4 regions of the Ensifer sp. D2-11 genome follow, and region 3 is predicted to be linked to each of the others. Evidence: predicted binding sites of a transcription regulator. Region 3 holds the regulator's gene; each other region holds the start of a gene.
The links. Region 3 encodes LexA, which represses DNA repair genes until DNA is damaged. Its sites were predicted from a motif close to TGTTCNNNNTGTGTTCNG; they were not measured.
Positions count from the first base shown of each region.

Region 1: a site for LexA is predicted at 2,712-2,729, ahead of M1D34_RS11460 (PA0069 family radical SAM protein). Genes of this name have one in related genera too.
Region 2: a site for LexA is predicted at 1,784-1,801, ahead of M1D34_RS04080 (ribonuclease T2). Genes of this name have one in related genera too.
Region 4: a site for LexA is predicted at 2,841-2,858, ahead of dnaE (DNA polymerase III subunit alpha). Genes of this name have one in related genera too.

Region 1 covers NZ_CP096433.1:2,365,222-2,371,200, forward strand. The annotation lists gene moaB (molybdenum cofactor biosynthesis protein B) at 1-390, shown strand, start outside; gene M1D34_RS11450 (hypothetical protein) at 845-1,924, shown strand; gene M1D34_RS11455 (glycosyl transferase) at 2,062-2,613, opposite strand; gene M1D34_RS11460 (PA0069 family radical SAM protein) at 2,792-3,949, shown strand; gene rnhB (ribonuclease HII) at 4,110-4,760, shown strand; gene M1D34_RS11470 (F0F1 ATP synthase subunit B) at 5,156-5,641, opposite strand; gene M1D34_RS11475 (F0F1 ATP synthase subunit B) at 5,655-5,979, opposite strand, start outside.
Region 2 covers NZ_CP096433.1:851,862-857,840, reverse strand. The annotation lists gene ettA (energy-dependent translational throttle protein EttA) at 1-870, opposite strand, end outside; gene M1D34_RS04080 (ribonuclease T2) at 997-1,764, opposite strand; gene M1D34_RS04075 (alpha/beta fold hydrolase) at 1,956-2,900, shown strand; gene M1D34_RS04070 (DMT family transporter) at 2,897-3,850, shown strand; gene M1D34_RS04065 (thiamine pyrophosphate-binding protein) at 3,885-5,531, shown strand.
Region 3 covers NZ_CP096433.1:1,496,955-1,502,933, reverse strand. The annotation lists gene M1D34_RS07255 (DUF1254 domain-containing protein) at 1-1,468, shown strand, start outside; tRNA gene M1D34_RS07250 (tRNA-Ala) at 1,650-1,725, shown strand; gene M1D34_RS07245 (hypothetical protein) at 1,835-1,999, shown strand; gene lexA (transcriptional repressor LexA) at 2,224-2,940, shown strand; tRNA gene M1D34_RS07235 (tRNA-Cys) at 3,161-3,234, shown strand; gene M1D34_RS07230 (calcium-binding protein) at 3,279-4,358, opposite strand; gene M1D34_RS07225 (hypothetical protein) at 4,759-5,106, shown strand; gene M1D34_RS07220 (membrane protein) at 5,154-5,447, opposite strand; tRNA gene M1D34_RS07215 (tRNA-Asn) at 5,590-5,664, shown strand; gene M1D34_RS07210 (SMR family transporter) at 5,742-5,979, shown strand, end outside.
Region 4 covers NZ_CP096433.1:1,885,166-1,891,144, forward strand. The annotation lists gene dnaE (DNA polymerase III subunit alpha) at 1-2,582, opposite strand, end outside; gene M1D34_RS09170 (ABC transporter ATP-binding protein) at 3,053-3,739, opposite strand; gene M1D34_RS09175 (lipoprotein-releasing ABC transporter permease subunit) at 3,757-5,070, opposite strand; gene proS (proline--tRNA ligase) at 5,088-5,979, opposite strand, start outside.

The DNA.
Region 1 (5,979 bases), 870 kb from region 3:
GTTCCCGACGAGCGCGAGAAGATCTACGGACAGGTGAAGGCCTGGACGCTCGATGCCGCGATCGACGTCGTCATCACCACCGGGGGAACCGGATTCACGGGCCGCGACGTTACGCCGGAAGCGCTGGAGCCGCTCTTCGAGAAACGCATGGATGGCTTTTCGGAGGTGTTCCACCGGATCTCTTACGAGAAGATCGGCACGTCGACGATCCAGTCGCGGGCCACGGGCGGGGTCGTCAATGCGACGTTCATCTTCGTCCTGCCCGGATCCCCCGGTGCCTGCAAGGACGCCTGGGACGGAATCCTGAAGCAGCAACTCGATTACCGGCACATGCCGTGCAATTTCGTCGAGATCATGCCGCGGCTCGACGAGCACCTGAAGCGCGGCTGACGAGATTCGTGTTCCGTTTGGAACAGACCCGCGCCCCGAATCCCGCTACTTTGCCTTCGTCGGCTTGGCTCGAAGCGGGCAAGGCAAGCACCGTTTAATTGCTTCGAGCGAATGCCCGGCCTCTTTCCGGGGCAATATTGGGAAAGAGAGAAGGCTACGACGTGCTGCCCGTCCGAAACGATGGGCATGCATGGCAAGACATTTTCACAGACGGATATTTTTCATAAGCAAGGTCATTTGAGAGCCACTTTGGGGGTACCGCAAGGTACGCCCCATTCTTGCTTCGGAGAAGCGGCTCAGCTCGCGGCTACGGCCACCATGTCACGGCTTCTCATCGACGGAGAAAGCCCACTCGCATTTGCCGCCTCGGAGCCCCTTTTCCTCGTTTTCACTCAGACGCAGGCGCGCCGGTCGACAAGGCCCGCACTGCAACCCGCCAGGGTAGGAGGAAGTCATGGGAACGGCAGAGCACGCTTACTCGAAAACGGATCGGCCCGAGACCGAGGTTCCGCTGGGGCTGCAGGCCTTCTACGAACGTCGGCAGAAGGATGAATGGCAGGCAACGGTAACCAGGCTGGACGCATTGCGCCAGTCTTTCGCAGAGCAGCGCCGGCAGGTCTTTTCACCTGACCTGCGCGACAGGATCGCGCAGGTCGCAAGGTCGGGCCGACGTGATGATCCGCGCGGGCCCGGTCTTCGATACAGGTCGCTCGTCGAGGCCAGGAATACCGGCCTTGATCTGAACGCGCTCAAACGGCTTCATAAGCGTGCCTATGGCGAAGTCGGCGAGTTGGTGAAGGGCCACGAAGCCTTCCACCGCCACGAAACGGTGGTCGGCAGCGTCGCCGACATCTTCAAACAACCGCCGCTCGTGTATGTCGCGCCCGATCCCGACAAGGAAAAGCTGTTCCTCCCGCCCTTTGGAGGCTGCTGGGACAGACTCGAGCAGAACCAGGCAACCGGCGACGGAGCAATCGTGGAAAACAGTTCCTATTTGGACTGTGCGGGACGGATGGGATCGAGACTGATCGCCCGCAACAATAGTGCCTCCGATGCTGAAATCCTCTGCGCCTATCGGGAGAACGGCTACCTCGTGCCGTTCAAGACGCTCCGCACCGGTATACTGCAAGTCAAGGCAGACTTGTCGGCCCTCATCTGCCGCCATCACATCTCGACCTACGACGAGTTCGGGTGGTCCGACTTTCACGCCACGACGCGCGGCCGCCTCGTGCTGGCCGTGTTCTGGAATTGGGAGGATGTCGAACCGGCGAACGAGGTGAGCGACCAGTGGTTCGCCTCGGGTCTCGACTGCAGCGGCGATGGCGAGAGCTTTCCAGGTACCTCCATCCAGGCCGTTCCTGGCGAACGAAGAATCATCAACCTGTTCACCGAGATGGCCTTCCCCGCTGGCCGCAAGCTCTGGGTCTATGTCGGAGTGGCCGATCGCATCTGGACGTTCCTCAATGACGTCAGCATCGACATTTCGATCGACTCGGCCTGGCAGTTGAACTCGCTTGCAGTCCGCTCGATCTGAAAGTCATGCCACTCCGGCATCGGGCGCATCGGCCCGAAGATCGATTCCGATTTTCGGGCCGATGCGGTAGACCGTCAACTCGATAAGTTAGAGCGGGATGCGGGCTGAAAGCCGCACACACTTTTCCTTATCCCGCTCTACGAACAGGGCGTCCGGTGCCGTTCTCCCGCCGACCGGTTGTCCAATGCGACCCAGGCCGGGACGAGCTCGGTCGCAAGTTTGCGGGCGGCTCGTCCGCTCGCAAGGGCGCTGAGCGGCATCTTGCCGCGCGCAGCCGCGACCGCGTCCCCCTTCGGCAGCAGAAATCCGGACTCCAGCGGCGGCGCCCTGTGCGCCAAGCGCTTGAGAAGCGGGCGCTTATGCATTCGCGAGGGAGAAAACCGCGCCGGGCTCCTGTTCAGAGAGACGTATTCGGCCAGTTCATCCACCCAGCGACCGATAGGGCGGGCACCAGGCTCCAGAAGCATCAGCCACTCGCCGCGGGCGGAACGAAGGACATCGCCGAGATCCCACTCAAGGCAGAAACGGCAACCGGCAGCATCCGCGACCCTGGGGGAGCCGTCGGTCGATCCGTGGTCCAGGATTATTACATCGCTGACGAGCCCTTCCACCGCGCCGGCAACGAGCGCCGAGAGCGTCTGTGCGAGCTCCGCTTCGTTGTCCTTCGTTTCCATGATGACCGTCAGCATAGCCGTTCCTATCGCATCGCAGCGCAGATTGCTACAAGCGCAGGTCCGCACAGGGTGGCGGATGAACGCGCGCCTCCCCCGGAGATGTGCTGAATATTTGTTCTTGTTTTGTTCTATTTTCTGCGCTAGGAAAATAATCAGCACCAAGCGAGCCGAGCATGGTTCCGGGGAGATTTCGATGAACGATCTGTCTCAACTCAAGCAGGGCGTCTATGCGCCCGGCAACAGCGTGGATGTGGCGGAGGCCCTCGTCGCCGGATCCGGCATCCGAATCGACGTCGATCGTCGGCGTGGCCGCGGTGCCGCCCTCAACATCTCGGGACGCTTCGAGCAGAAAACGCGCGAAGTCTTCGATGACGGGTGGCAAACGCTCGAGGAGTTGCCGCCGTTCAAGACCGAGGTCCAGATAGAAAAGCCGAAGACGGCGATCACGCGCAACGAATCTCCCGACATATCTTTCGACCGATCGATCAACCCCTATCGCGGCTGCGAGCATGGCTGCATCTACTGCTTCGCGCGGCCTACGCACGCCTATATGGGGCTCTCGGCAGGGCTTGATTTCGAAGCCAAGCTCTTCGCCAAGCCCGACGCGCCACGTTTTCTCGAGCGCGAGCTGGCGAAGCCGGACTATAAGCTTCGCCCGATCGCGATCGGCACAAATACCGATCCCTATCAGCCGATCGAAAAGGAATGGCGGATCATGCGCCAGATCCTGGAAGTGCTGAAGGAGGCCAATCATCCGGTGATGATCGTTACAAAATCGGCCATGGTGACGCGCGATATCGACCTGCTGGCGCCGATGGCGGAAAAGGGTCTTGCCCGGGTCGTCATTTCGGTGACCACGCTCGACCGGAAACTGGCGCGCAGCATGGAACCGCGGGCGTCGACGCCCACCAAGCGGCTGGAGGCGCTACGCGCAATTTCCGAGGCCGGCATTCCCGCTGGAGTACTGGTCGCGCCGATCATTCCGGCGCTGAACGATCACGAGATCGAGCGCGTGCTCGATTCGGCGAAGTCGGCGGGCGCGTCGGATGCGAGCTACGTACTCCTCCGGCTTCCGCTGGAGGTGAGCCCCCTGTTCCGTGACTGGCTTCTCAGAAACTACCCGGACCGCTACCGGCACGTCATGTCGCTCATCCGCTCCATGCGCGGCGGCAAGGACTACGATGCCGAGTTCGGCAAACGAATGAAGGGCAGCGGACCTTACGCCTGGCAGATCGGCCGTCGATTCGAGCTTGCGGCCAAGCGGCTCGGCCTCAATCTGACGCGCCGGCAATTGCGCAGCGATCTCTTCGTGCCGCCGCTAGGAATGGGCGTTCAGCTGTCGCTTCTTTAGATCGAAAGCATAAGCCGCCACTCTTTCCCGCTGTGGAACGGCTTTGAAAATTCCAGCATCCGCCCTTTGCCCCACGGGGCGGCGCTGGTTCCCCCCGGCAACCGCCGCAAACCGAGCCGGGGGCTTGAAGGGAATCGGGCGAGTATGCGAGTGTCTTTTCATGTCACGTCGCAAACAGCCCGATTCCCCTCTTTTTCCTCTTCAGGCGCCCGTTCCGGATTTCACCTTCGAGCGCGCCGCCCATCGCGACGGTTTCTGGCCGGTCGCGGGGGCCGACGAAGCTGGGCGGGGACCGCTTGCGGGCCCGGTCGTCGCCGCCGCGGTCATTCTCGATCCGGACGCCATCCCGGCGGGTCTCAACGACAGCAAGCTGCTGACCGCGGAGCAGCGCGAGGCGCTGTTCGAAGAAATTCTGGCGACATCGACGGTTTCCATCGCCTCCTCCTCGTCGGCGCGCATCGACACGACAGATATCCTGAAGGCCAGCCTCGATGCGATGCGCCGCGCCGTTCACGGCCTCGAACTGGCGGCCCGCATCGTTCTGGTTGACGGCCGCGACGTGCCGCCCGGCCTCTCCTGCCACGCAAAAGCGATCGTCAAGGGGGACAGCCGCTCCGTGTCGATCGCCGCCGCATCGATCGTCGCCAAGGTCACCCGTGACCGCATGATGGCCCGCGCCGATGCAACTTTCCCGCTCTACGGCTTTGCCCACCATGCGGGCTATGCGACCGTGAAGCATCGCACGGCGATCGAAAGCCACGGCCCCTGCTCCCTGCACCGCATGAGCTTCCGCCCGTTCCGCCAAGTTTGACGGCGGTGAAGGCCCCTCATCCGCCTGCCGGCACCTTCTCCCCGCAGGCGGGGCGAAGGGACTCGCGGAACGCTCTTAAGTCCCCTCTCCCCGCCTGCGATAGGGCATATACACATCTGATCCTCTCGCGGGACCATTGCCTGGGGCGGGCGACAAACGGTTTGACCTTCGCACGCCAAAAACGATGCCACGGGCAGAACGCAGAAGTGGAAGCGAAGGCCCGCCGCAGGTATTCTCCCCCCTTGTGGGGGAGATGGCCGACAGGCCAGAGGGGGTCTGCTCTCCTGCTCGCCCATCAGGACTACATGACGTACGGTTGCCCGGATAACGGATCCCGCAAAGCAAAGCCCCGCCGAAGCGGGGCTTTTCAATCTCCAGGGTATTATCGGCTACGCTTAGTTCAGGCGCGCTTTGACTTCGCCAATCGCCTTCTTGAAAAGCGTCTCCTGCGCGCCTGCATCGGCCTTGCTCGCGAGCACTTTCTCGGCCGCGCTGATTGCCAGGTCCACCGCAGCTGCGCGGACGGCGTTGATCGCATCGCTTTCGGCCCGCTTGATCTTCTGTTCGGAAAGTGCCGTGCGGCGCGCGACATATTCCTCGGTCTTCTGCTTGGCTTCCGCAGTCAGCATCTCCGCCTCGCGCTGGGCCGCGGCGACGATGCTTGCGGCTTCCGCTTCGGCGTCCTTGCGCTTGCGCTGGTACTCGGCAACGAGGCTCTGGGCTTCCTCGCGCAGACGCTTGGCTTCGGCCAATTCATTGCTGATCTTGTCGGCGCGGGCGTCGAGCGCCTTGCCGACCATGCCCGGAACCTTGAGATAGGCGATGAGGACAAAGAAGAGAATGAGGCCTACGAGGGCATAGAAAGTCGCATCAAGAGCCATGGTTCTCTTTTCCTCAGTTGCCGGCCGAGGCCTTGAACGCCGCAGCGATCTCGGCCTTGGTGACGGTCCCGCCGATCAATTGTTTGACAACGGCTGTCGCCGTTTCCTCGGCGATCGCGCCGACATCGGCAAGAGCCTTCGACTTGATGTCGGCGATGCGCGCTTCTGCAGCGGCAATCTTCTTCGCAAGACCGGCTTCGACACCGTCGCGGTCGGCCTTGGCCTTCGCCTTGGCCGCTTCGCGGGCGGTGTCGGCAATCGAATGGCCCTTGGCTCTGGCGCCTGCCAACTCCTGCTCGTAAGCAGCAATGGCGGCATCGGCCTCGCCCTTCAGGCGG
Region 2 (5,979 bases), 650 kb from region 3:
CTCGTCATAGGCGCGAATACGGGCCTTGGACTTCGCCTGGCGGGCCTTGGGGCTTGAAGAGATCCATTCCTGCTCACGGCTGATGGCCTTCTGGCGGGCAGCCTCCTCGCGTCCTTCCTGCGCCATCCGCTTGGCCTTCGACTGCAGATAGGCGGAGTAGTTGCCCTCATAGGGAATGCCCCGACCGCGGTCGAGCTCGAGAATCCAGCCGGTGACGTTGTCGAGGAAGTAGCGATCGTGCGTGACCATCAGCACGGCGCCCGGATATTCGCGCAGGTGCTTTTCGAGCCAGGCGATCGTTTCCGCGTCGAGGTGGTTGGTCGGTTCGTCGAGCAGAAGCAGTTCGGGCTGCGACAGCAGAAGCTTGCAAAGCGCCACGCGGCGCTTCTCGCCGCCGGAGAGATTGGTGACCTCCGCATCGCCCGGCGGGCAACGCAACGCCTCCATCGCCATTTCCACCTGACTGTCGAGGTCCCAGAGGTTCTGGCTGTCGATGACGTCCTGGAGCTTGGCGCCTTCGTCCGCCGTCTCGTCGGAATAGTTCATCATCAGCTCGTTGTAGCGATCGAGGATCGCCTTCTTGGCGGCCACCCCTTCCATCACGTTCTCGAGCACGGTCTTCTGAGGATCGAGCTGCGGCTCCTGCGCGAGATAGCCGACCCTCGCACCTTCGGCGACCCAGGCCTCGCCGGTATATTCGGTATCGAGGCCCGCCATGATCCGGAGCACGGTCGACTTACCGGCCCCGTTCGGGCCGAGAATGCCGATCTTCGCCTCCGGATAGAAGGAGAGATGGATGTTCTCGAGGACCTTCTTGTTGCCGTAGGCCTTGTTCAGCCCGGCCATGTGATAGATGAATTGACGTGCCATAAAGGAATGCTCCGCATCGGAAGGGAATTTTGCCCGCTATGTAGGCGAATTATGGTGGCGGGGCAACGTCAAAGGCCCTTGCCCCAACGCTGCCCCGCCGCTCCCTCGATGCGAATTGCGCCGGGATCAGCCCCGCCCGGCAGCGTCTGCGATCCCCTTCGCGCATTTGAATTCCGTCGGCCCCGCCGCCTGGATCAGATCCGCCAGTTCGGCTTTGCCCGAGAGGTCGCCCGAGAGCCCTATCGTCAGGCCGGTGATCACGTCGCGGCCGTTCACCGACTGGCAACGCATGCGCACCCGGTCTCCGGCCCCCGCCCCGAAGCCCTGGTCGAAGGCCTGCTTGATCTGTTTTTCGTCAAGTTCCTTGCCGATCCCGTCTGCAAAGAGCGCACGTACGGCCGAGCGGTTGAGCTCGTCCAGAAGCCGGAGCTGCAGCGCGAAGTAGTCCTCGGCATTTGCCGTCTGGCAGGTACCGTTGCGCAGCCATTGGTGCCGGTCCAGGCCGGACTTGACACCCGGCATGGCGACGAGCAGGCGCTTGGCCGTCTCGTCCCCCATGTCGACTTCCGGCAGTTCCAGCCAGTCGCCCTTGCGGTCGCGCGCTTTCAGATCCGCTTCCACGCCGCAATAGCTCTTCTTGAGTGGCCATAGGCCATGAAGCGAGAAATTCGTCGCATCGAAGCGCTCCGCCGTCTGGCCGACGCATTCCTTGCGATCGGGCCGCGTCTCGCAGAATCCCGGCTGCCAGCTGACGGCGAGCACATATTCCGTCCTCCCCCCGCCGGTTTCGCCCTCGCTCGCCGAACTCTCCTGAGCCGCCGCGAGGGGCGCATTCGCCAACCCCAGCACCAGCGCCGCCAACCTCATCAGATGCATCATCGCCCTTGTCTTCATTGCCCCAAACCCTCTAAAGGAAAACAAAACAGGAACAAATAACCCCATATACGGGAAAATTGCAACCCTGAATCGGTATCCGCGGATTCGTTGTGATCTCATGCGCAACGAGCAACAAGCTGCGATTGCCTTTCCCACCCAAATCGATTTGATATCCGTACGGCATCCGCAAGTGGGGGAGAGCGCATGGCATGTTCGGGCAGGTGAGGACGCATCAAAGCCCGACCGGCGCGACACTCGGCTGGCGCCATGTCGGCGCGTCAGGCGAACCGAAAGGCATTCTCGTCATCAGCCACGGCCTTGCCGAGCATTCCGGCCGCTATGCCCGCTTTGCCGAAACCATGGCCGCCCAAGGTTTCCACGTTTACGCCCATGACCACCGCGGCCACGGCACGAGCTGTGCCCCCGATGCGCCTCCCGCCATGTTCGCCCAGCGGGAAGGTGCGGCGAAGGTCGTCACGGACCTGCGCGCACTCCGCGATATGGCAGCGGCCGCTCATCCAGGCCTGCCGGTCGTGCTGTTCGGCCATTCGATGGGGGGACTGATCGCGCTGAACGCCGCCGAAACCGATCCGGACCTCTACGACGCGCTCGCTGTGTGGAACTCCAATTTCCGGCCGGGCCTTGCCGGGCGCGGCGGCCAGTTGCTGCTGGCGATCGAGAAGATGCTGAAGGGTTCGGACGTGCCAAGTCCGCTCGTGACGAAACTCACCTTCGGCGCCTGGAGCACCAGCATCGCCGACCGGCGGACCGATTTCGACTGGCTCTCGCGCGATGAAAGCGAGGTCGCCAGATATATCGAAGATCCGCACTGCGGTTTCGACCCCACCGTATCGCTGTGGCTCGACGTCTTCGCCTTCGCCTTCGCCGGTGCCCGCCCCGACCGGCTGTCGCGGCTGCCGTCGAGCCTTCCGGTACACCTCGTCGGCGGCAGTGCCGATCCTTCAACCCTCAACGGAGAGGCCGTTCGCTGGCTGGGCAACCGCATGAAAGCGCGGGGCATGACGAATGTCACGATCGCAATTCACGAGGGCATGCGCCACGAAACGCTCAACGAGATCGGCCGGGAAAAAGCGACGGAGGAATTCGCCGCCTGGTGCCTGAAGGCAATCCGGGGAAAGCGCCACGGTCAATGAGCGAGCTCTCCCTTTCCAAGGCGGCAATCGACCACAACCGGATTTCCTACGGCCTGACGCTGATGGTCCTTTCGGTGTTGCTGTCGCCGCTGATCGACATCTTCTCGAAGCTAGCCATCGTGACGGTTCCCTCGGCCGAGATCACGGCGGCACGCTTCCTGCTGCAGATCGTCTTCATCCTGCCGATCGTCCTTGTGCGCGGTACGCTCTTCGATCTCACATGGCGCAAGAGTGCGCTGCATGCGCTGCGCGGCGGCCTTCTGGTGGTGACCATGCTTTCCTTCATCACCACGCTGAAGGTCATGGAGGTGGCCGATGCCATCGCCATCTTCTTCGTTGAACCGATCATCCTCACTATTCTAGGCAGCATCTTCCTGAAGGAGACGATCGGCTGGCGCCGTTATACCGCCTGCGCTGTCGGCTTCCTCGGTTCGCTGCTCGTGATCCAGCCGAGCATGCAGGAAGTTGGTCTGGTCGCACTTCTTCCGATCGTCGCCGCCTTCGGCCTCGCCGTTTTCCTGCTCGTGACGCGCATGGTCGCGCAGAACGAGGACCCCTGGTCGATGCAGTTCCATGCCGGCATCTGGGGAGGCCTCTTCTGTCTCGCGCTGCTCTGGTTCGGCGAGGGCAGCGGATCGAGCGTCTTCGATCCGGTCTGGCCGGACGGGCGCGCCTGGTACTACCTGCTCGGGGTCGGCGTCACCGCGACGATCTCCGGCGTGCTCGGCGTCTATGCCTATCGGGCGGCGCCGGCCTCGGTGCTCGCGCCGCTGCAATATCTCGAGATCGTCTCGGCGACGATTTTCGGCTGGCTCGTGTTCGGCGATCTGCCGGACGCGCTGAAATGGCTGGGCATCGCGATCATCATCGGCTCAGGACTTTATATCATCTGGCGCGAGCGGCAGGTGCAGAAAACGGCTGGTATCGCGCCGGTGTCGCCGGCGATCTGACATCGGCAAAACAGGACAGCATTGGGAGGTGCATATGAAAACGGGCGGACAACTGGTGGTGGAGGCGCTTGCCGCAAACGGGGTGAAGCGCATCTCCTGCGTTCCGGGAGAAAGCTATCTGGCGGTGCTCGATGCGCTTTACGACGCCGACATCGAGGTCGTCGTCTGCCGGCAGGAGGGCGGGGCCGCAATGATGGCGGATGCCTGGGGCCGCCTGACGGGCGAGCCCGGCATCTGCATGGTCACCCGCGGCCCCGGCGCGACCAATGCCTCCGCCGGCCTCCACGTGGCCCGGCAGGATTCGGTTCCGATGATCCTCTTCATCGGCCAGGTGCAGCGCGAAGCCCGCGAGCGGGAGGCTTTTCAGGAGATCGAGTATCGGCGGGCCTTCACCGAAGTCGCAAAATGGGTCGGCGAAATCGACGATCCGGCGCGCATCCCGGAATTCGTGACGCGTGCCTTCGCCGTCGCGACGTCCGGCCGTCCCGGGCCTGTGGTCCTGACCTTGCCGGAAGACATGCTGACACAGAGCACCGAGGCACCGGCCGCCCGCGCTTACCAGCCGGTGGAAAGCCACCCGGGCCCAAGCCAGATTGCCAAGCTTGCAGAGCTTCTCTCCACCGCGAAAAGGCCGATCGCCATTCTCGGCGGTACCCGCTGGTCCGCCGAGTCCGTGGCCGGGTTCCAGAGCTTCGCCGAGCGCTGGCAGCTGCCGGTCGGCTGCTCCTTCCGCCGCCAGATGCTTTTCGACCACCTGCATCCGAACTACGCGGGCGATGTCGGCATCGGCATCAATCCGTCGCTGGCAGGCGAGATCCGGGAAGCCGACCTCGTCCTCCTCGTCGGCGGGCGGTTCTCGGAGATGCCTTCCTCCGGCTACACGCTGATCGACGTCCCCTACCCCAGGCAGACCCTGGTGCATGTCCATCCGGATCCGGGCGAGCTCGGCCGAGTCTACCGTCCGGACCTCGCAATTGCCGCGAGCCCGCGCGACTTCGTCGCCGCGCTCTCGAGCCTGACGCCTGCAGCCGAGCCCCACTGGTCCGCCCGCACCGGAGAAATGCATGCGGCCTATCTCAAATGGTCGACGCCGCCGGAAAAGGGACCGGGCGACGTCCAGATGGGCCCGATCGTCAACTGGCTGGAGGCGAATACGGGGCCGGAGACGATCTTCACCAACGGCGCAGGCAATTACGCCACCTGGCTCCATCGCTTCCACCGTTTCCGCCGTTACGGGACGCAGGCTGCTCCCGCTTCCGGCTCGATGGGCTACGGCCTGCCGGCCGCAGTCGCGGCCAAGCATCTGCATCCCGATCGCGAGGTGGTCTGCTTTGCCGGCGACGGCTGTTTCCTGATGCATGGCCAGGAGTTCGCGACCGCCGTCCGCTATGAACTCCCGATCGTCGCGCTCGTCGTCAACAACGGTATCTACGGTACGATCCGCATGCACCAGGAGCGCGAATATCCCGGCCGTGTCAGCGCCACGGATCTGACGAACCCGGACTTCGCAGCGCTCGCCCGCGCCTATGGCGGCCACGGCGAAACGGTGGCGAGGACGGAAGAATTCGCAGACGCCTTCCTGCGGGCGCGTGAGAGCGGCAAGCCTGCCATCATCGAGATCAAGCTCGACCCGGAAGCGATCACGCCGACGCGGACGCTGAGCGAGATCCGGAACGGGTAGGATGGGGCCGCCGTAATGCGGCGCTCAGCGGAATTCTCGAAAGCCCCTCATCCGCCTGCCGGCACCTTCTCCCCGCAAGCGGGGCGAAGGGACAAGCGGCAAGCTCCCAGCCCCGTCTCCGCCCTCTACTGCATGTTTCCTTTAATCGTGTCCGATCAAAGGACAAAAACATGCAGCAGATCAAAGTGCTACAGCGACTTTGCGCGTCTGATAAGACGCGCGGCGCTGTAGAAGAGGACGAAGCAGTGCCCGCTTGTTCCTTCTCCCCGTAAAACGGGGAGAAGGTGCCGGCAGGCGGATGAGGGGCAGAGGCGGCCCGATCAAACCACTGCATTCGACGTGTCTGCATCTCGAAATCATGCGTGATCTCGGCCGTCTTCGCGAGCATCGCGGTAGGCCTGCCAACCTCCTCAGTGCTCGAGGGATGAGAGAGAGATCGCAATCCGTG
Region 3 (5,979 bases):
TGCGGCATCGCTGGCAGCGGTGAGCGCTGGAGCGGCGGTTCCCGCCGCCGTGACGGCGGCCTCGGTCGCCGTCACGGCCAATGCGGCGCAGGCACAGCAGCACGCCGCATCCGCAACTGTTACGCAACCCGCCACGGGTATCGTGATGTCTCCCGACTATGCAAGAACGGTTGCGCAGATGGCCTACGTCTGGGGCTGGCCGATGGTTAACATGATCAACCGCAGGGCGGCGATCACTCAGGCACCGGAACCGGGCCACCTCAACGGCGTCCTGCCCGCCGCACCGCGGGGCCAGATCGCGATGCTCAACGACTACATTGAGCCGTCGGAAACTTTCGTCACGTGCCCGAACCAGGATGTCGTCTACGGCTTGGGCTTCTTCGCGCTTGATGAAGAGCCGGTCGTGATTCAGGTGCCGGATTTCGGCGACCGTTTCTGGGTCTATGCTTTGTACGACGCACGCACCGACCAGTTCGGTCATCTAGGCAAACCATATGGCTCGAAGCCCGGATTCTACCTGCTCGCCGGTCCGAGGTGGAGCGGCCTGAAACCGGACGGGATCACAGATGTTTTGCGCTCCCCTACCTCGCTCGCCAACGCCATTCCCAGGGTCTTCCAGGACGACACGCCCGAGGACAGGAAAGCGATTCAAGAGGTCATCAACCAGGTCGTCGCTTATCCGCTGAAGGATTTCGACGGAGAGATGAAGACGATCGAATGGGCCAAGGTCCCGGACATTCCCGGACCGGCATCGTCTGGCGAGGAAACCAAATGGGTGGTTCCGGATAAGTTCTTCGATCAGTTCGGCGAGGTTCTCGACACTGTCGATCCGTTGCCGGGCGAGGAGGCTCTCTACGGCCAATTCCGCCTGCTGCTCGATGCAGCGTCCAAGGACCCCGAACTGAAAAAGGTGCTGGTTGCGACCGCGGTCGAGACCGAAGACAAGGTCATCCAGCCGTTCTTCCAGTGGAAGCACAACGGACGTCCGGCCGGGAACGGATGGAACCGTTCGACCAACAATGCGCAGTTCGGCGTCGACTATTTCAACCGGACCGGAACGGCAAAATCGAACATGTTCGACAACCGGCCGAACGAGACGCAATATTTCTACACCGACCACGACGGCGCGGGCGGAGAACTCAGCGGCAGCGGCAGCTATGCAATCACCTTCCCGGCCGGGCAGGAGCCGCCGGTCAACGGCTTCTGGTCATTGACCCTGTACAACGACAAGCATCTCTTCCACGCGAACGACCTCAAACGCTACTCACTCGGCACCAAGAACAAGAACCTAAAGCGCAACTCCGACGGTTCGCTTACCCTCTACGCAGGCGCGAAGTCGCCTGGGGGCGACAAGGAAAACAACTGGCTGCCCGCGCCGGACGGGAAGTTCTCGCTCTACATCCGCGCCTATTGGGGCAAAGAGGCAATTCTCGATGGCTCTTGGCAGCCGCCCGCGATCGCTCAATAGCCAGTGCTGAAAGCCGATAGTGGCGTTGTGTGTTCGTGATCTTGCACTCCGCCCTATCTGCCGGCCGGCGGGCACCGACGCGGCTTGCAGTTGTCAGTCTCATCTTTGTATTGCGATGCATTCGGCAAGTGGAATGCACTGGCGCGGTCGGCCGAAAACTCTTATACAATCGTTGACCAGTGGGGTCGTAGCTCAGTTGGGAGAGCGCCGCAATCGCACTGCGGAGGTCGAGGGTTCGACTCCCTTCGGCTCCACCATCCACCAGTCCTCCCTGCCGGCTCGCTGCTTGCCAAAAAAGCTGATTTGAGAGAAAGTTTTAGTCTGACCCGTTCGAGGTCTGGGCAACTCCCGCGAGTGGAGAAAAACATGCCTGTTAAATCTTTCGTGGCAGCCGTAATTTTTTCCCTCTTCGCCCTTTCGGGGTGCGCCAGCACAGGCTCGACCAACACGACCTACACCCAGTGGTACGGGCCTTATCCCGAGCCTGAATTCGACGTTCTTACGCCGGGCGGACTGCGCCTTGCCTATTAGCATTGCATAGGCGACCGACTGCGCCGCCCGCCGTAAGCCCAAAACATGCGAGAGCGTATCGGCCCCTGCCCCGAATTCCGAGCGATCGCCATCGACACGCCGGATCGCGGGGCGGATCGGCATTCAACAGCAAGCGAAATTCACGGAATTTTAGGCACTTGCGGAACACATATGGAACAGATAGGTTCTGTTCTTGATTTGTTTCGCGATTCTGGAGTGACGCCATGCTGACCCGCAAGCAACAGGAATTGCTTCTGTTCATTCACGAACGAATGAAGGAATCCGGGGTCCCGCCGTCCTTCGACGAGATGAAGGACGCCTTGGACCTTGCGTCCAAATCGGGCATCCACCGTTTGATCACCGCACTCGAAGAGCGTGGGTTCATTCGCCGGCTACCTAATCGCGCCCGGGCCCTCGAAGTCATCAAGCTGCCGGAGGCCTATGCGGGCGCTTCGCAGGTCCGCCGCGGCTTTTCGCCGAGCGTGATCGAAGGCAGTCTGGGCAAGCCTGCTGCGCCGCCCCCCGCACCGAAACCGGCGCCGCCGGCCGAGGCCGCATCGGTCGCCGTTCCGGTCATGGGCCGCATTGCCGCCGGTGTGCCGATTTCGGCAATCCAGAACAATATGCACGATATATCCGTACCGGTTGAAATGATCGGCAGCGGCGAGCACTACGCTCTCGAGATCAAGGGCGATTCGATGATCGAGGCCGGCATCCTCGATGGCGATACGGTGATCATCCGGAACGGAAGCACCGCCAGCCCCGGGGATATCGTCGTCGCGCTGATCGACGACGAGGAAGCAACCCTGAAGCGATTCCGTCGCAAGGGCGCCTCTATTGCGCTGGAGGCCGCCAATCCGGCTTACGAAACACGCATATTCGGTCCGGACCGGGTCAAGATCCAAGGCAGGCTCGTCGGCCTCATCCGGCGCTATCATTAGAGCTTCCTGACCAGGTGCGCAGCCGCTTCCTACGAAAGTACGCAATTTCAAAGCGCTGACGTGGGAGTATTGCGCCTTGGGACGCTATGACCACGCCCGGTCATAGAACGGAAGACACATTTATACAGAATAAAAAAGTCCCTATTCCAAATGTACCCTCTTGCGGATTGCGGTCAATCATTCTAAATCCGCGCCACGATTTGAAAACGCAAATCGTAGAGGCCTCGTGGCGGAGTGGTGACGCAGAGGACTGCAAATCCTTGTACGCCGGTTCAATTCCGGCCGAGGCCTCCAAAAGCCACACCTGATCAGCTTTGTTACCGACAAACTTCCCCTCGTCAGACGAGGGCGAAATCCGCATTCGCAAAGACGAAGTTGGCAGCGCTGAGGTCGGCAGCGTGGATGCCGATCAGAGTGACCTGATCGACCGTGCCATTCAGCTGCAGGACAGCGTTCCCGTCAGCATCGTCGCCGATGTTGGACAGAAAATCGGCGAAGTCGTCGTAGCCATAGCCGGCGATTTGGATGATGTCCTTGTCCAATTCGAAGTCGAAGATCTCATCCCGCCCACTGTTCCGCGCAAACAGGAACTGATCGGCACCGGTCTCGACCGCGAAGGCTGCGGTAAGTCGGCCATCGCCCCAGAGCTGATCGTTACCGGCGCCGCCAATCAAGAGGTCGTCCCCACCCGCGGTGTCCACGCCGACCTCTGCATCGCCATACAGGACATCGTCGCCTTTGCCTCCGTCGAGCAGGTCGTTGCCGCCACTGCCGCCACGTGAGAAAAGAACATCTCCAACAAGAAAGTCGTTGCCAGAACCACCATAGAGGTGGTCGTCGCCGCCGATGCCGGATTCCACGACGCCCTGGTCGAGGCCATCTCCGTAGAGTTTGTCATGGCCCTCTCCGCCCTGGAGCCGATCGTTCCCGCCAACGAAAAAATCGCCGAGGGAGAAAGCGTCGCCCGAGAGAATATCGTCTCCGGCGCCGCCGTCGAGCCAGTCGTCGCCACCACGTCCTCTGAGGCAATTGTAGCCATCGCCGTAGAGTGTATCGTTGCCTTTGCCGCCCGAGAGACGATCGTTCCCTCCGGCGACGATCGCGGAGTCACTCACATCGATCGAGAAGGCATCGCCGTACAGCGTGTCGTCGCCGGCGCCGCCGTCGAGCTGGTCGTCGCCACCACGCCCCTGATCGGAGATCGCCCAAGCGTCGCCGAAGAGCGTGTCGTCGCCTCCGTGCCCGTCAAGGCTGTCGCGGCCACCCTGCCCCGAAGACAGGAAGCCGCCGATTTCGAAGACTCCCAGGCTATTGTCGGTCGTGAATGGGTCTCCGAAGACAATGTCCGGATCGTTCGTGCCGAAGATGTGGTTGTCGAGCCCGAGCCAAGGGGCGATGCCACCGATCAGATGCGCCATTTTTCTCTCCACAGTGCTGCAAAGCAGGTGATGCTCGTCTTGGGGACCCGGACGGCCTTGGGGGCGTCGATCTCGTCCGGCCTCGTCGGAGTGACGAGCGGGCTAACGCTTTGAAAATACGCCCTTCCGCACGGAAAACCGTCCACACTTTTCCTGAAAGTGCTCTAATGTTGCCGAACGCGATGTTCCTGTCCATTGACCACTTCGGATTAACTACAGGTTGTACTTTCCGGTGAAGTTCCGCGTCCGGATGCTGAAAGACGGAAGAGGTTGCCCACGCTCCGGACGACGTCCACGAAGAGAGATACCCGGAGGACCATGTGGTCTCGTGATCGGCGGTTGTGCTATAGCGTCCCGTCGGCCGGCCTCATCGGGAGGGCGGCACTCGCAGCGCGATGTGATGGATATTCCTTGGGGCTACATTCAGCGCCACTTCGATTGGCTCGGGCATGTGGCCGAGGGCGTCTGTATTGCAGCAGTCGTCGCCCTGCTGTTCATGGTGATTGCACCGAGAAGGTTGGCGCTGATCATCGGCCTCGCCTTCGCCATCGGACACTTTCACGGCCGCGAAAAACGTGATTTCGAGATCAGCGCAAAGCTGCCGCCGCCTCACCTAGAGGGTTATGAAATGTGGAGGTGGAGTTGGGATCAGGCGACCGACTTCTGGCCGGTCGCTTTGGTCCTCGCCTGCGTCATTGTCGCCCTCCTGCCCAAACGGCGTCGAAAGCCGGGCAATTCCGACGACTAACATGCGCTGCATCCGCATGCTGGTGGACTCTTCGCGAGGTCCACCTCTCAGGACTTGCCGGACGAGTTCGGCTTGCTCCGCCATCGGGCCCACCATACGGCCAGCTTGCGCCGCCGTCGGCGCATCGAGGGAATGTCGTGCGAAAGCACGAGCAGGCCCAGAGGAACCATCCAGAAGCCCAAGATCGGTAGAAAACCGAGCACACCGCCGAAGACGAGCAGAACGCCGATGAGGACGCGCAATGCCGGCGAATTGGGCAGGCTCATCCGCCATTTGCCAAGCACGATCTCACGCGTCTTGGGATCGATGCCAAAATGCTTCTTCTTGCCTTCGGTCGCCATCACTCTTCTTTCGTACCAATGACCCCACAGTTGGTGCCTTCTCCACAGGGCGGCAACCGCCTACCGTCATTTTTTTTGAAAAACCGCTTGGCAAATCGGAAAAGCATTTGTATTAGCAGCCTCACTTCTGCGGCGCAGATGATCCCTGGTAGCTCAGCGGTAGAGCACTCGACTGTTAATCGATAGGTCGCCGGTTCGAATCCGGCCCGGGGAGCCAGTTTCGAAAGAGCCATTCGCGGCAAAGCCCGAATGGCTCTTTTCATTTTGTCGGGCTGATTTCTCGTAGGTTTCCTCATGCGTCTTGCATGGCTTTTCCTGGTCCTCGCGATCGCGACCGAGGTCGTCGGCCTGACCGTGATGAAGGCGGCATCCGGCTCCGGCTCCTATTGGGGGCATGTGGTCATGTATGCCTCGATCGCGCTCTCCTACGTCTTCCTGGCACGAGCGGTGAAGACCATTCCGGTTGGCGTCGCCTATGCCGTCTGGGAAGGATCCGGCGTCGCCGTGATAACGCTCGTCTCTGTTTTCGTTT
Region 4 (5,979 bases), 390 kb from region 3:
ACGCCCTTTAGGGCGGCGAGCGAGTAATAGATGCGGTTGTCGCCGGTTTCGAAGTGGCGGTGGGAGGTCTGCACGGACGGCGCGACCACCTGAATGCCGAGGCGCATCGCGTCCTGACGGAAATCGTTGATCTTGTCCGTGTTCGACATGTCGAGCGTCATCGACGCTGCGAGGAACTCGACCGGATAATGCGCCTTCATGTAGGCGGTCTGGTAGGAGACGATGGCGTAGGCGGCGGCATGCGACTTGTTGAAGCCGTAATTGGCGAACTTGGCGAGAAGGTCGAAGATCAGGTCGGCCTGCGGCTTCGAGACGCCATTCTTGACGGCGCCATCGACGAAGCGGGCGCGTTGCTTGTCCATCTCCGCCTTGATCTTCTTGCCCATGGCGCGGCGCAGGAGGTCGGCCTCGCCGAGCGAATAGCCCGAGAGCACCTGAGCGATCTGCATCACCTGCTCCTGGTATACGATGACGCCCTGCGTCTCCTTGAGCAGGTAATCGATCTTCGGATGGATCGATTCGATCTCCTCCTCGCCGTGCTTGCGGGCGTTGTAGACCGGGATGTTCTCCATCGGACCCGGGCGATAGAGCGCCACAAGCGCGATGATGTCCTCGATGCAGTCCGGGCGCATGCCGATCAGCGCCTTGCGCATGCCGGCGCTTTCCACCTGGAACACGCCGACCGTCTCGCCGCGCGAAAGGGTCTCGTAGGTCTTCGGATCGTCGAGCGGAATGCTTGCAAGGTCGATATGGATGCCGCGCTTGCCGACGAAGTCGACGGCGGTCTTCAGAACGGTCAGCGTCTTCAGGCCAAGGAAGTCGAACTTCACGAGACCCGCCTGCTCGACCCATTTCATGTTGAACTGGGTGACCGGCATGTCGGAGCGCGGATCGCGGTACATCGGCACGAGCTGCGAGAGCGGCCTGTCGCCGATGACGATGCCGGCCGCGTGCGTCGAGGCGTGGCGGTAAAGCCCCTCGATCTTCTGGGCAATGTCGAGGAGACGGGCAACGACCGGCTCCTTCTCCGCCTCTTCCTGCAGGCGCGGTTCCTCCTCGATCGCCTTGGAAAGCGGCGTCGGGTTGGCGGGATTGTTCGGCACCAGCTTGCAGATCTTGTCGACCTGGCCATAGGGCATTTCCAGCACGCGGCCGACGTCGCGCAGTGCTGCACGCGCCTGCAGCGATCCGAAGGTGATGATCTGCGCCACCTGCTCGCGGCCGTATTTCTGCTGCACGTAGCGGATGACCTCCTCGCGCCGGTCCTGGCAGAAATCGATATCGAAGTCGGGCATCGACACGCGCTCGGGATTGAGGAAGCGCTCAAAAAGCAGCGAGAAGCGCATCGGATCGACATCGGTGATCGTCAGGGCATAGGCGACCAGCGAGCCGGCACCCGAGCCGCGGCCCGGCCCGACCGGAATGTCATGCTGCTTGGCCCATTTGATGAAGTCCGCAACGATGAGGAAGTAGCCCGGAAACTTCATCCGCTGGATGACGCCGAGTTCGAAGGCCAGCCGCTCCCGATAGTCCTCTTCCTTGTAGCCGGGCGCCATGCCGAGCTTGGCAAGGCGTTCCTCCAGCCCCTCCTCCGCCTGCCGGCGCAGTTCCGCTACCTCCGCGCGTTCAGCCTCCTCCGGATCATCCGAAGCGCCGGTAAAGCGCGGCAGGATCGGTCCGCGGGTCTTCAACATGAAGGAGCACCGCCGCGCCACCTCGATCGTGTTCTCCAAGGCCTCGGGCAGATCCGCAAAGAGCGCCGCCATCTCCTTGCGGCTCTTCAAATAATGGTCCGGGGTCAGACGGAAGCGGCTGTCGTCGGACACCATCGCATTGTGGGCGACGGCCATCAGCGCATCGTGGGCATCATAGTCGGACGGCGACGGGAAAAACGCCTCGTTGGTGGCGACGAGCGGAACGTCGAGCCGATAGGCGAGATCGATCATGCGGTTCTCGTGACGCCGGTCGTAATTCCCGTGCCGCTGCAGTTCGACATAGAGGCGATCGCCGAAAAGCTCGATCAAGGCTTGCAGGCGTGCCTCGGCCAGAGCCGGCGAACCCGACTTCAGCGCCATGTCGACCGGGCCGGCTCCCGCACCGGTGAGCGCGATCAGGCCGGTCGTGCCGCCAGCCGCAAGCCAGGAGCGGCTTATTCGCGTTTGCTGGTGACCCTCGCCTTCGAGATAGGCGCGGCTCACGAGCTCGACGAGGCGGGCGTAACCGTCCTCGGTCGCCGCGATCAGCACGATCGCGGGAAGTTTGACGAACTGATGGGCGTGTCCGCGCCGCTCGCCTTCCGCCTCGTCTTCCATATCGATCGAGAGCTGGCAGCCGATGATCGGCTGCAATCCGTCGTCGGCCGCCTTCTGCGAGAATTCGAGTGCCGCGAAGAGATTATTGGTGTCGGCGATGCCGATCGCCGGCTGATCGTCGGCGACCGCCTTGCCGATGATCTTCTTCAGCGGCAAGGCGCCTTCCAGCAACGAATAGGCGGAATGCACCCGCAGGTGAACGAACTGCGGATCGGCCGCAGCCCCTGTGCCGTGCCCGATACCCTGCCCGATACCCTGGTTGCCTGTCATCGCCGCACTCCGATTCTTGTCCGGCGTCGAGGATATCCTGTTTCCCGTCCCAACTGTCCAGTCTCAAGGACGGGCCGCCGGGGTTTTTGCCCGGCGTATGGTGTTTACTGCGCGTTCGACAGGACGCGGAGCACGCTGGATAAATCCCGGTCACAGGCCGAGAGCGATTACCGAGATGCTCACGATGAAAAGGCTCATCGAGGCGAAGGCAGCAAGATCACGTACGAAATCAGCCATAACTTGTCTCCTTTCCGCTAGTGTTCCCTTTTTGTTCTATTTCTGTTCGATAGTCAAGGAAGTCTGCATGGAAGACCCCGCTATTCAGTGGCTATGGTTAATGTGCACCGACGGCCCCCATTCGCGCATGCGTTCCGAGGAGCGACACGCCTCGAACGGAACATGCAAGGAGCGCCAAGCGGTGACCGCGCCTCGAGCGAGGTCGGAGCTGAATACGCGCGGCGGCGGCCGGACTATTTCAGTTCGACCACCTTGCCGTCCTCGATCGTCACGCGGCGATCCATGAGCGAAGCGAGTTCGTGATTGTGGGTGGCGATCAGCGCCGCGAGCCCGGACTGGCGCGCCAGGGCTTCCAGCGCCTCGAATACATAGCCGGCCGTCTCGGGGTCGAGGTTGCCGGTCGGCTCGTCCGCCAAAAGGATGAGCGGCGCATTGGCGACCGCCCTGGCGATGGCGACGCGCTGCTGCTCGCCGCCGGAAAGCTCGGTCGGGCGGTGGCTGCCGCGATGGCCGATGCGCATATAGTCCAGAAGGGCCGATGCCCGCTCCGCCGCCTCGGCCTTGGGCAATCCGGCGATCAGTTGCGGCATCATGATGTTCTCCAGCGCCGAGAATTCCGGCAGGAGATGGTGGAACTGATAGACGAAGCCGATCTCGTTGCGGCGGATTGCCGTTCGCCGGTCGTCGCTGAGGCCGTTGCATGAGGTGCCGTTCACGAGCACCTCGCCCTCATCCGGGTGTTCGAGCAGCCCGGCGATATGAAGCAATGTCGACTTTCCGGTACCGGACGGTGCCACGAGGGCGACTGTCTCGCCGCTTCGCAACGTCAGGTCGGCTCCCTTGAGGATCGGCAGAAACGTGTCGCCCTCGCCATAATGCCGCTCGATGCCGGAGAGCTGCAGTGCCACGCGCGCATTCATTTAAGCTGTTGTCCTTGTTATTCGTACCGCAGGGCCTGCACCGGATCGAGGCGCGAGGCGCGCCAGGCCGGGAAGATCGTGGCAAGGAAGGAAAGCGCAAGCGCCATGACGACGACGGTGACGGTCTCGTCGGCATTCATGTCGGCCGGAAGCTGGCTGAGGAAATAGAGCTCCGGATCGAAGAGCGTGGCGCCGGACACCCAGGAGAAGAACTGGCGGATCGACTCGATGTTGAGGCAGACGACCACCCCGAGGGCGACGCCGGCGATGGTTCCCGTAACGCCGATTGCGGCGCCGGTCATGAAGAAGATGCGCATCACCGAACCGGAGGTCGCGCCCATCGTCCTGAGGATCGCGATATCGCTGCCCTTGTCCTTCACCAGCATGATCAGCCCGGAGATGATGTTCAGCGCCGCGACCAGCACGATCAGCGTCAGGATCATGAACATTACGTTCCGTTCCACCTCGAGCGCGGAAAAGAATGTCCTGTTGCGTTCGCGCCAGTCGGTAATGAATATCTGCCGGCCGGCGGCGTCCTCCACCGGCTTGCGAAGCTCGTCGACCGCGTCCGGATGCTCGGCGAATATCTCGATCGACTGAACGAGGCCTTCGGCGTTGAAATAGAGCTGCGCTTCCTCGAGCGGCATGAAGATGATGGTCGCGTCGTATTCCGACATGCCCATCTCGAAGATGGCCGAGACGGTATAGGCCTTGACCCTCGGATTCATGCCCATCGGCGTCACGTCGCCGTTCGGCGAGGTGAGCGTGATCGTCCCGCCGACCCGGATGCCCAGTTGCTCGGCCATGCGCGAGCCGATGGCGACCCCGCTGCCCGACGCGAAGCCGACGAGGTCGCCGGACTGAATATGCTCGGAGATCGACTTCAGCTTGGTGAGGTCGTCGGCGCGTATCCCGCGAACGAGCGCACCCGTCGACGCATCGCCCAGGCCTTGCGCGAGAACCTGGCCCTCGACGATCGGAATGGCCATGGTCACGCCCGGAACGGCGGAGAATCTGGTGGCAAGATCGGCATAATTGGTGAGCGGGCCGTCCAGGGGCTGGACGATCATATGGCCGTTCATGCCGAGAATGCGTGAAATGAGCTCGGTTCGGAAGCCGTTCATCACCGCCATGACGATGATCAGCGTTCCCACCCCAAGCATGATCCCGATGAAGGAGAAGCCGGCGATGACCGAGATGAACGCTTCCTTCCGCCGCGAACGCAGGTAGCGCCAGGCGACCATACGCTCGAAGGCGGAGAAGGGACGGCTGGAAGATATGCTGGATGGAGCGGCAGCTTGCACTTGCTCATCCGTCGCCGCGGTCATCATCGATCCCTTCGTCTCTGTTATCTCGCCGCGACCAGTTTGTTGATCGCCGCTTCGACGGTCATCGTCTCCCGCGCGCCGGTCTTGCGGTCCTTCACTTCGACTTCGCCGTTCGCGATCGAACGCGGTCCGACGATCACCTGCACCGGCACGCCGATGAGGTCGGCGGTCGCGAACTTCCCGCCGGCGCGCTCGTCGGTGTCGTCAAGAAGAACATCGAATCCAGCCTTGCCGAGATCGGAGTAGACCCTGCCGCAAGCCGCATCGCAAGCGTCATCGCCCGTTTTCATGTTGATGACGACGACGTCGAACGGGGCGATGCCCTTCGGCCAGATGATGCCGTTGTCGTCATGCGAAGCTTCGATGATCGCCGGCACCAGGCGGGTCGGACCGATGCCGTAGGAGCCCATATGCACGGTGTGTTCCTTGCCGTCCGGCCCGAGCACCTTCGCACCCATCGCCTCGGAATATTTGGTGCCGAAATAGAAGATGTGACCCACCTCGATACCGCGCGCGGACAGGCGCTCGCCTTCGGCGATGGCGCCGAAGGCGGCCTCGTCATGCATTTCCGAGGTCGCCGCATAACGCGACGTCCATTTGTCGAAGATCGTCTTCAGGCCGGCGACGTCGTCGAAATTCGTATCCTCGCCCGGAATGTCGAAGCCGAGAAAGTCCTTGTGGCAGAACACCTCGGACTCGCCGGTGTCGGCAAGGATGATGAACTCATGGCTCAGGTTTCCGCCAATGGGACCCGTGTCGGCACGCATCGGTATGGCGCGCAGCCCCATCCGGTCGAAGGTGCGCAGATAGGCGGCGAACATCTTGTTATAGGCGTGCTCCGCCCCTGCCCGGTCGAGATCGAACGAATAGGCGTCCTTCATCAGAAACTCGCGCGAGCGCATGGTGCCGAAG